DNA from 3 places in the Caballeronia sp. SBC1 genome. Region 3 is predicted to be linked to each of the others. Evidence: predicted binding sites of a transcription regulator. Region 3 holds the regulator's gene; each other region holds the start of a gene.
What was found. Region 3 encodes HrcA, which represses chaperone genes, less so after heat shock. Its sites were predicted from a motif close to TTAGCACTCNNNNNNNNNGAGTGCTAA; they were not measured.
Positions count from the first base shown of each region.

Region 1 (3,276 bases), 200 kb from region 3:
TTCAGGTAAGGACGTGTTCGAGCTTCCGGGCGTCATGCTCGAAACAGCCATCCTGTTGGTGAGCAGTATCACGTTCGGCTTTGGCATGCTGGCCGCTCACAAGGGCAAGTCGACCGCACTGCTGGCGTGGCTCGGCGTGACGTTCTTGCTGGGTGCTGTGTTTATCGTGCTGGAAATCCACGAGTTCAGCATGCTGATCGCGCAGGGTTACGGACCCGATCGCAGTGCGTTTTTGTCGGCGTTCTTCACGCTGGGCGCAACGCACGGCTTGCACGTGACGGTCGGCCTGATCTGGATGGCGGTCCTGGCCATCCAGGTGATCGGCAACAAGAAAGTCACCCAACGCGATCTGACGCGCCTCACGTGTCTCAGCCTCTTTTGGCACTTTCTGGACATCGTGTGGATTTGCGTCTTTACCTTTGTTTATCTGACGAGCGTCGTATAAATGGCAAACGCACATTCAATCGATACCGGCGCGGGCCACGGCAGCGTGCGCTCGTATGTCATTGGCTTCGTCCTGTCGGTCGTGCTCACGGCCGCCGCTTTTGGACTGGTCATGCAGCAAGCGTTGGGGCCGACAGAGTCGGTCATCGCCATCGCCGTGCTCGCGTTTATCCAGATCCTCGTGCATCTGGTGTTTTTCCTGCATATGAACACGTCTTCATCGCAGCGATGGAACCTGCTCTCGCTCGGATTCGCCGTGCTGGTGGCGGTGATTCTGATCGGCGGGACGTTGTGGGTGCTGCATAACGTCGGCGCGCACATGATGTCGCGCTAAGTCGCAGAGGGTCTGCTGGCTGAACGCCAAGCGGCGCCAGAGGGAAACCTCTGGCGCCGCTTTTTCATTGGTGCGTGTCAGGTACGTCGCATATAAGCAAATCGAGCGAATCGCGCAGGCAAAGAAAAGCCCGCCGTCTTTCGACGGCAGGCTTTCAACTCTTCTCTACGCACCGCTTATGAATTTCTCACGAATCGCTAAAAACTCAAGCGGCGAATCTCCTGTGCTAATCGCTCAAGCGTACTCGTGCAGCGCCGTGCGCATTTTCTTCATTGCGCTGGCTTCGATCTGGCGAATCCGTTCCGCCGATACCCCAAACTCGTCAGCAAGTTCATGCAGCGTCTTGCCACCCGAGCCGTCGTCTTCCACTTCGAGCCAACGCGCCTGAACGATCCGGCGGCTGCGTTCGTCGAGCGATTCGAGCGCGGTCGACAACCCCTCGCTTTGCAGCTTGTCGAACTGACGCGACGCCAGCACGTTGGTCGGCTCATTGTGCGAGTCGGCCAGATATGCGATAGGCGCATACGATTCCTCGCCGTCGTCGATCTGACCTTCCAACGCGATGTCTCCGCCTGAAAGACGCGTTTCCATCTCGGAGACTTCCTCGCGCTTCACGTTCAGTTCTTTCGCCAGGCTATCAACCTCACCCGGCGTGAACGCGTTGTGGCCGGTCTTGTGGCTGCGAAGGTTGAAAAACAGCTTGCGCTGCGCCTTCGTGGTTGCCACTTTCACCGTGCGCCAGTTGCGCAGGATGTACTCGTGAATCTCAGCCTTGATCCAGTGCATGGCATACGACACCAGCCGCACGTTCTGTTGCGGATCGAAGCGCTTCACGGCCTTCATCAGGCCGATATTGCCTTCCTGAATCAGGTCGGCGTGGGGTAGCCCATAACCCAAATAATTGCGGGCAATCGATACCACCAGGCGCAGGTGCGACAGCACGAGCTGACGCGCGGCGTCCAGGTTGTCGTTCTCACGGAATTCGGTGGCGTACTGACGTTCTTCCGACGGCGTTAGCATCGGGATCCGGTTGACAGCCGAAATGTAGGCGTCGATGTTGCCGATCTGGCCAGTCAACATGGACGACTGCGCAAACGTCAGCGCACCTGCCGAAGCGGCCTTGGCCGGCGCCGAGTGTCCAGTATTCGGGAGGGTCATCGCATTGGTCACGCTTGTGTGCTCCTTATCAACAAAAAACCCGATGAGAAACCGGGTTAGCCACGATATTAGCACTCTGCCATTTCGAGTGCTAAGGATTAGAGAGCCCTTGTGTGTCCAAGTTCCCATACGCTATTAGAATCAACGCTCCAATAGCCAATAAGTGCTTTCCCGGACTGTTGCACACCGCGAAACGGTGTCACTGTCAAACTTACCGAAAGAAATTTGCAAGATTTCGCACGATTTACGCGCTAATCAGGATTCGACGAAACTTAACTCCGTGTTTCGCCCGTTCAGCAGAACTCTTCCGAGCAGTTTTTTGAGACCGTCTCTAAAATGACGGCTTGCTGCGTTGGTGGCGAGCCCATCTTGTGAGAATCCAGCCGCGGAGTATTCATGCAGAAAAACAAAAGTGTCTGGCAAAAGCGCTCTTTCTACGGTGCCTTGTTTGGTGCGCTGGTCTTGGCTTCGGCCGCTGCCCACGCTGATCAGTTCGGCGTACAGATTGCCGGCGGGGTTGCCGACCATGACGTCCGGAAGGCAGATGTCGGTGCGGTCTGGGACCCCAACTGGACCTGGTGGGAAATCGGCGGTTTCCACTTCACTGTTGTGGGCGAAGCGCACGTGGCCTACTGGGATATTCGCGAAAGTCAGGCTTCGAATCCGGGCATCTGGGAATTTGGTCTCACCCCGATGTTCCGCTTCATCAAGAGTTCCGGATGGTTTCGGCCCTACGTGGAAGCCGGTGTAGGCATACGGCTCCTGTCACATGTTCGCGAGACCGAGACGCGTACCTTCTCTTCGGCCTTTCAGTTCGCCGATGTCGTGGGCGTAGGGGCTCAATTCGGCGCACATCAAAACTATCAGGCAGGCTTCCGGTTTCAGCATTTATCGAACGGCGGTATCGAACACCCGAATCCTGGTATAAATTTCAGCCAGATATATTTGCAATACAACTTCTGACGGGGACCGCGTCCATCGGTTCCTCTAGCGCGAAAGGAATCGACAGATGCCGGCACAACCTATCGATACGCCCATCGAGGCGATCCGCGAACTCGAGCGCGAGCGTTTCCGTGCGATGGTCGACGGTGACGGCGAACTGCTGGACGCGCTGCTGTCGGAGAACGCCAGCTATGTTCACACCAATGGCAAGCGCGAGACGAAGCGTCAGTTTATTGATGCGATCATGGCGGGGCGCCGGCGCTATCGGCAGATCGAGATCCAGTCGCAGGATGTGATACCGGGCGGACGGGACACGTGGATCGTTTATGGGCGCGCGTTGCTCGAGATGGAGTCGAAGAACGGCGCCTTGCTGTTTCCCATCGCGTACACGGCCATTC
Region 1 covers NZ_CP049156.1:380,513-383,788, forward strand. Annotated here, with positions in the region: gene cyoC (cytochrome o ubiquinol oxidase subunit III) at 1-445, shown strand, start outside; gene cyoD (cytochrome o ubiquinol oxidase subunit IV) at 446-778, shown strand; gene rpoH (RNA polymerase sigma factor RpoH) at 1,013-1,948, opposite strand; gene SBC1_RS01695 (acyloxyacyl hydrolase) at 2,333-2,899, shown strand; gene SBC1_RS01700 (nuclear transport factor 2 family protein) at 2,946-3,276, shown strand, end outside.
Region 1: the regulator HrcA is predicted to act here: its motif matches at 2,005-2,031, upstream of rpoH (RNA polymerase sigma factor RpoH).

Region 2 (3,276 bases), 1.4 Mb from region 3:
CGGCGTTCGCGCCCTTCAGGTCCTTCAGTGCCAGACGAGCGCGGATCAGCGCAACGCCGCCACCAGCCACGATGCCTTCTTCCACAGCTGCGCGCGTTGCGTGCAGTGCGTCTTCAACACGTGCCTTCTTTTCCTTCATTTCCATTTCGGTCGCAGCGCCAACCTTGATCACTGCAACGCCGCCAGCCAGCTTGGCGACACGTTCTTGCAGCTTTTCACGGTCGTAGTCCGACGTAGCTTCGTCGATTTGCGTGCGAACTTGCTTAACACGCGCTTCGATGCTTGCAGCTTCGCCAGCGCCGTCGATGATCGTAGTGTTTTCCTTCGCCACTTCGATGCGCTTAGCCGAACCCAGCTCAGCCAGCGTTGCCTTTTCCAGCGTCAGGCCGGTTTCTTCAGCAATCACTTGACCGCCGGTCAGGATTGCGATGTCTTCCAGCATGGCCTTACGACGATCGCCAAAGCCCGGAGCCTTCACAGCAACGGTCTTCAGGATGCCGCGGATGTTGTTCACAACCAGCGTTGCCAGAGCTTCGCCTTCCACATCTTCAGCGATGATCAGCAGCGGACGGCCAGCCTTCGCAACTTGTTCCAGGATCGGGAGCAGGTCACGAATGTTCGACACCTTCTTGTCGTGCAGCAGCACGAACGGGTTTTCGAGGATCGCGGTTTGCTTTTCCGGCGTGTTGATGAAATACGGCGACAGGTAGCCGCGGTCGAATTGCATACCTTCAACCACGTCCAGCTCGTCTTCCAGCGACTTGCCGTCTTCAACCGTGATCACGCCTTCCTTGCCGACCTTGTCCATTGCTTCAGCAATACGGTCACCAATCGACGAATCGCTGTTAGCCGAAATCGCGCCAACTTGAGCGATTTCCTTGTTCGTCGTGCAAGGCTTGCTGATCTTGCGCAGTTCTTCAATAGCAGCGGTCACTGCCTTGTCGATGCCGCGCTTCAGGTCCATCGGGTTCATGCCCGATGCAACGTACTTCATGCCTTCGCGGACGATCGACTGGGCCAGAACCGTAGCCGTGGTCGTGCCGTCGCCGGCGTTGTCGCTGGTGCGGGAAGCAACTTCCTTCACCATTTGCGCGCCCATGTTCTGGAGCTTGTCTTTCAGTTCGATTTCTTTAGCGACCGAAACACCGTCCTTCGTGACCGTCGGGCCGCCGAAGCTGCGTTCCAGAACCACGTTACGACCCTTCGGGCCCAGCGTGACCTTGACCGCGTTGGCCAGGATGTTCACGCCTTCAACCATCTTTGCACGGGCGATATCGCCAAATACGACTTCTTTAGCTGCCATATTCAAACTCCTTGATTCGTTTCAGTTTTTGGCCTTTTCCAGGCCGGGCGAGAGTCGCATGAGCGCGGGTCGATCGCACCGGCTGGAAGGCCGCAGGCTTGAAGGTGATTACTTGACCAGAACGGCCATGATGTCTTCTTCGCGCATCACGAGCAGTTCATTGCCGTCGACCTTGACGGTCTGACCAGCGTATTTACCGAACAGCACGCGGTCGCCCACTTTGACGTCGAGGGCGTTTTGCGTACCCTTGTCATCGCGCTTGCCCGGGCCGACGGCCAGGATTTCGCCCTGATCCGGCTTTTCAGCTGCAGCGTCGGGGATGATGAGGCCCGAGGCAGTCTTGGTTTCCTGATCCAGACGTTTGACGATGACGCGATCGTGCAAAGGACGAAGGTTCATACACACTCCTCTCTTAACTGAGACTATAAAAACGCGGGAAACCCGTCCGACGACCCACAAAGCCACCGGCCGGAAAACTGTTAGCACTCTCGTGCGACGAGTGCCAAGTATATGGCACACCGATCGGTAATTTCAAGAAGGGATATCGGCGAGGGACGAGAAATAGATGTGTTACGAGCGGCGGCGGGGCTGCGGCGGGATTGAGCCGCCTACGAAAACCGTCTGCGGTACGGGATTCAGGCCATATCGGCTGCGTGGAGTTCTTGCCCATCTCCATAATTTCCTGCTTTTTACGTCGACACGCGCGGCGCACTACAATCTACGCCACCGATGTCCTTCGTTTCATCCAGCCGCCCGTCATGCAAAACCCGCTTTCCCGCCTTTCACTCGCCCTGCCCCTGCTCGCCCTCGCCGCTTGTGGGGGCAACGCCACGCCCACGCCCAGCTACCAGGCCGAAATGTTCTCGACGGGCGCGAGCCCGTTCGCGCACAACTACGACGCCACCAGTCAGGAAACCTGCGAAGCCTCGCGCCGAGCGCTGCTGAGCCAGGGTTACGTGACGACCATGCCGCAGCCCGATACCATCGATGCCACCAAGAACTTCCAGCCGGCGGCAGATACGCACGTGGTGGTGTCGTTTCATGTCGTCTGCACGGCGGGCGAGAACGCGACCAATACGAGCATCGCGTATGTGAATGCGGTGCAGGACGGCTATACGCTGAAGAAAAGCGATACCTCGGCCAGCGTGGGATTGAGCGTGCTCGGCTCGCTCTCGCTGCCGATCCGCTCGAACAGCGACTCGATGGTAAAAATCTCCAGCGAAACCGTGCCGGCAGGCAAGTTCTACGATCGCTTTTTTAGTTTGGTCGGGCACTATTTGAAGACCGTGCCGCGCAGCTCGCCCATTCCTGGCGAGAACGTCAGCAGCCAGGCGCTCGCGCCATCGCTGATCCTGAATTCGCCGGACCTCACGCCAACACCTATTGTCGTGCAGACGCCAGCCGCGAGTTCGGCCGCTCGCGCGGAGTTGAACGCCAGCGCCGCTAAACCACCGCCAGCGGCGAGTGCTGTTCCAGCCGCCAGCGCCACGGCGGTGACCGCGGCTACCTCAACGGCTAGCCCGGCTTCCGCGCCGGTGGCGGCATCGGCGACTACCCCTTAAGCATTCGAACATAGTTGCCGTCCGGTGCGTTCATGTTGTCGCCAAAGTACGCACCGGGAGTCGCCACGTTATCAATCGAAGATAGCGGCTGGATTATCGAAAAATTGCAGTCAGCGACGCGCCAACGGCCGCCAGTTCAGCGGCCGCGCTTCGACTCATCGCAGATCGGATCTCGGCCAATACCCTCATCGGCCAGCCTTTGATCGGCGAGATGTATGCCTCGCTTCAGTTCGGCACATTCACTCCGCCGCCGCCAAACGTGATCGCGTTCGCCCCGGGCGACGCGGAAATCGCCGGTAAATTGTTCACCGACAAAGCCGGCGCAGCCCCCGGCGTACCACCCCGCGCCACCGTATGCACGACCTGCGACGGCGGCAAAGGCGCCCCGTTCTTCAAATGCGCCCACATCAG
Region 2 covers NZ_CP049156.1:3,235,908-3,239,183, forward strand. Annotated here, with positions in the region: gene groL (chaperonin GroEL) at 1-1,303, opposite strand, end outside; gene SBC1_RS14290 (co-chaperone GroES) at 1,412-1,702, opposite strand; gene SBC1_RS14295 (DUF2242 domain-containing protein) at 2,062-2,865, shown strand; gene SBC1_RS14300 (D-(-)-3-hydroxybutyrate oligomer hydrolase) at 3,091-3,276, opposite strand, start outside.
Region 2: the regulator HrcA is predicted to act here: its motif matches at 1,783-1,809, upstream of SBC1_RS14290 (co-chaperone GroES).

Region 3 (3,276 bases):
CAAGGTCCGCTCTTCGCGCTCGAAACTGCCGGCGAGCATTTGCGGCACGAGCTCATGCATTTCGGCCAGCGTGATGTCCGTGATGAAACCGAGCCGTCCGTGATTCACGCCAATCAGCGGCGTGCGATACGGCGCGAGCTGCCGCCCAATGCCGAGCATGGTGCCGTCGCCGCCGAGCACGACCGCCACGTCCGCGCGCGCGCCAATTTCCGGCGCGGTCAAGGCGGGGTAGTCGGTTACGCCAACGTCATGCGCCGTTTCCGCTTCGAACACGACGTCGAAGCCGCGTTTCGCAATGCACGCGGCGAGCGCCGTCAGCGGCTCCCTGATGCCGGGCGTATTGTTGCGCCCCACGAGCGCGACAGTCTTGAATTGGGTACCAATTTCCATGCCGGCATTACACCATAGGTGAGTGTCGAAAAGAACCGCGCGCCATGTCCGTGACGCCCTGGGTCGTCCTCTGGGTTGTCCTGTATACGCTAAGCCTCGGGCGGGAGGGGGAATTGTCGCTAGAATGGGTATGGATCATGAATTGATGACCGGTGAATGACAAATTAACGTCAGCCGTCGTCGCCCTATTTGGTGTGCTCGCTGTTTCCTTACACGTTGAGCTAAAATTTCCCCATGCTAGACCCACGTGCCCAGACCCTCCTCAAGACGCTGATCGAGCGTTACATCGCCGAAGGTCAGCCGGTCGGTTCCCGCACGCTGTCGCGTTATTCGGGACTCGAGCTCAGCCCGGCCACCATCCGCAACGTCATGTCGGACCTGGAGGACCTCGGGCTGGTGGTGAGCCCGCATACGTCGGCGGGGCGGATTCCCACGCCGCGCGGCTACCGGCTCTTCGTGGACACCATGCTCACCGTCGAAACCACCGACGACGAAGCCATGACCTCCGCCGTCAAGATCAAGCTGCAAGGCGGCGAGCCGGCGAAGATCGTGGCGGCCGCGGCGAGCGTGCTGTCGAACCTGTCCACCTTCGCTGGCGTCATTCTCACGCCGCGCCGCAGTCACATGTTCAAGCAGATCGAGTTCATGCGCCTGTCCGACAAGCGCATCCTGCTGATCATTGTGACGCCGGAAGGCGACGTGCAGAACCGCATCATGGCGACCCAGCGCGACTACTCGCCGTCGCAGCTCACCGAGGCGTCGAACTATATCAACGGGAATTTCGCCGGTTTGTCCTTCGACGAAGTACGCCGCAGACTGCGCGAGGAAATCGACGCGTTGCGCGGCGACATGACCTCGCTGATGCAGGCAGCGGTGGCCGCGAGCGTCGACGAAACGGATCAAGGCGACACCCTGCTGATTTCGGGCGAGCGCAACTTGCTGGAAGTGGCGGATCTTTCCTCCGACATGGCGCGGCTGCGCAAGCTTTTCGACGTGTTCGACCAAAAGACGAGTCTCCTTCAATTACTCGATGTCTCGAGCCACGCGCAAGGCGTGCAGATTTTTATCGGCGGCGAGTCGAATCTCGTGCCGATCGAGGAAATGAGCGTGGTGACCGCGCCCTATGAAGTGAACGGGAAGATTGTGGGTACGCTCGGGGTGATCGGACCCACGCGGATGGCGTACAACCGCGTGATTCCCATTGTTGATATCACCGCGCGCCTGTTATCCCTCTCGCTCAGCCATCAATAGGCCCGTGCGAGCGGCTTCCAGATTGGTTTCCAATCAGCCGCTCGCATGAAGCCGTCCACATTGAGCCGTCCACATTAAGTCGTCTGCCGGGGCGGCCCGCAAAATGCTGCAAATCTGTTCGGCAGACAACCCATCTTGCCTTGCCCCAGCCCCGTGCACCACTCGGCCGTTCGGCCGATGTTGCGTTCCGAAACGCGCCGCTATAATGGGTTTCACTTACTTACACAGGCTTCACAGCCCCTTTCCTCCATGCGCTACGACCTCGAGTTGCCTTCGCAGCCATCCGCTTCGCATCGCGTCGCGGTGCTGCTGATCAACCTCGGAACGCCAGACGCGCCCACGCCCAAGGCCGTGCGCAAGTACCTCGCGCAGTTCCTGTCGGACCCGCGCGTGGTGGAAATTCCGGCGCTTGTGTGGCAAGTGATCCTGAGGCTGGCAATCCTGCCGTTTCGCAGCCGTGCGTCGGCGAAAAAATATGCCCAGGTATGGCTACCTGAGGGCTCGCCGCTGCGGGTCTATACGGAGAAACAGGTGGAGGCGTTGCGGCGCTTGTTCATGGTGAACGACTATCACGTGATCGTGGACTACGCCATGCGCTACGGAACGCCTGACATTCCGGCCATGATGAATCAACTCAAGCTGGAAGGCGCCGAGCGCGTGCTGCTTGTTCCCATGTACCCGCAATATTCGTCTTCGACCACGGCTACCGCGTTCGATGACGCGTTCAGCGCCTTGCGGCACGTGCGTAATCAGCCCGAACTGCGCACTATCCGTCAATACGCCGACCATCCGGCCTATATTGGCGCGCTGGCCGAGCAGGTGCGGGACTATTGGCGGCATCACGGCCAGCCGGACTTTGCGGCGGGCGACCGGCTGGTGCTGAGTTTCCACGGGGTGCCAAAGCGCACCATGGATCTTGGCGATCCGTATCATGATCAGTGTCAACAGACCGGCTCGTTGCTCATGGCTGCGCTCGGCTTGTCGCCGGTCGAGTGCCGGGTGACATTCCAGTCTCGTTTTGGCCGGGCAGAATGGCTGCAGCCTTATACCGCGCCCTCGCTCGCTGAACTCGGAGCGGCGGGCGTGAAGCGAGTAGACGTGTTCTGCCCTGGGTTTACGTCGGATTGCCTGGAAACGATCGAGGAAATCGGTATGGAAGTGCGTGATGAATTCCTGCATGCAGGCGGCAAGGAGTTTCACCGGATTCCCTGCCTGAATGCATCGCCGGCCTGGATCAAGGCGCTGGGCGAAATTGTTGCGCAACACCTGCAAGGCTGGCCGGTTCAGGTGCCGCATACGCTGAGCGCAGTAGCATAGACCACCTTATTGACCACTCGTGAACTACCAGATATCAACCGACTCCAGCGCGCGCCTTCGTATCGATAAATGGCTGTGGGCAGCGCGCTTTTTCAAAACGCGCTCACTGGCGAGCGACGCCGTCGAGAAGGGCCGCGTGCGAATTGGCGGCGCGAATGTGAAGCCGTCCAAGGACGTACGCGTCGGCGATCTCGTGGAGATCGAGATTGAACACGTGCTCTGGCAAGTGAACGTCCTGGGAATTTGCGAAGTGCGCGGTCCAGCGCCGATTGCGCAGACGCTTTATGCGGAAACGGACACCGGACGGGAAAAGCGTGT
Region 3 covers NZ_CP049156.1:577,614-580,889, forward strand. Annotated here, with positions in the region: gene SBC1_RS02540 (NAD kinase) at 1-390, opposite strand, end outside; gene hrcA (heat-inducible transcriptional repressor HrcA) at 625-1,641, shown strand; gene hemH (ferrochelatase) at 1,891-2,958, shown strand; gene SBC1_RS02555 (RNA-binding S4 domain-containing protein) at 2,978-3,276, shown strand, end outside.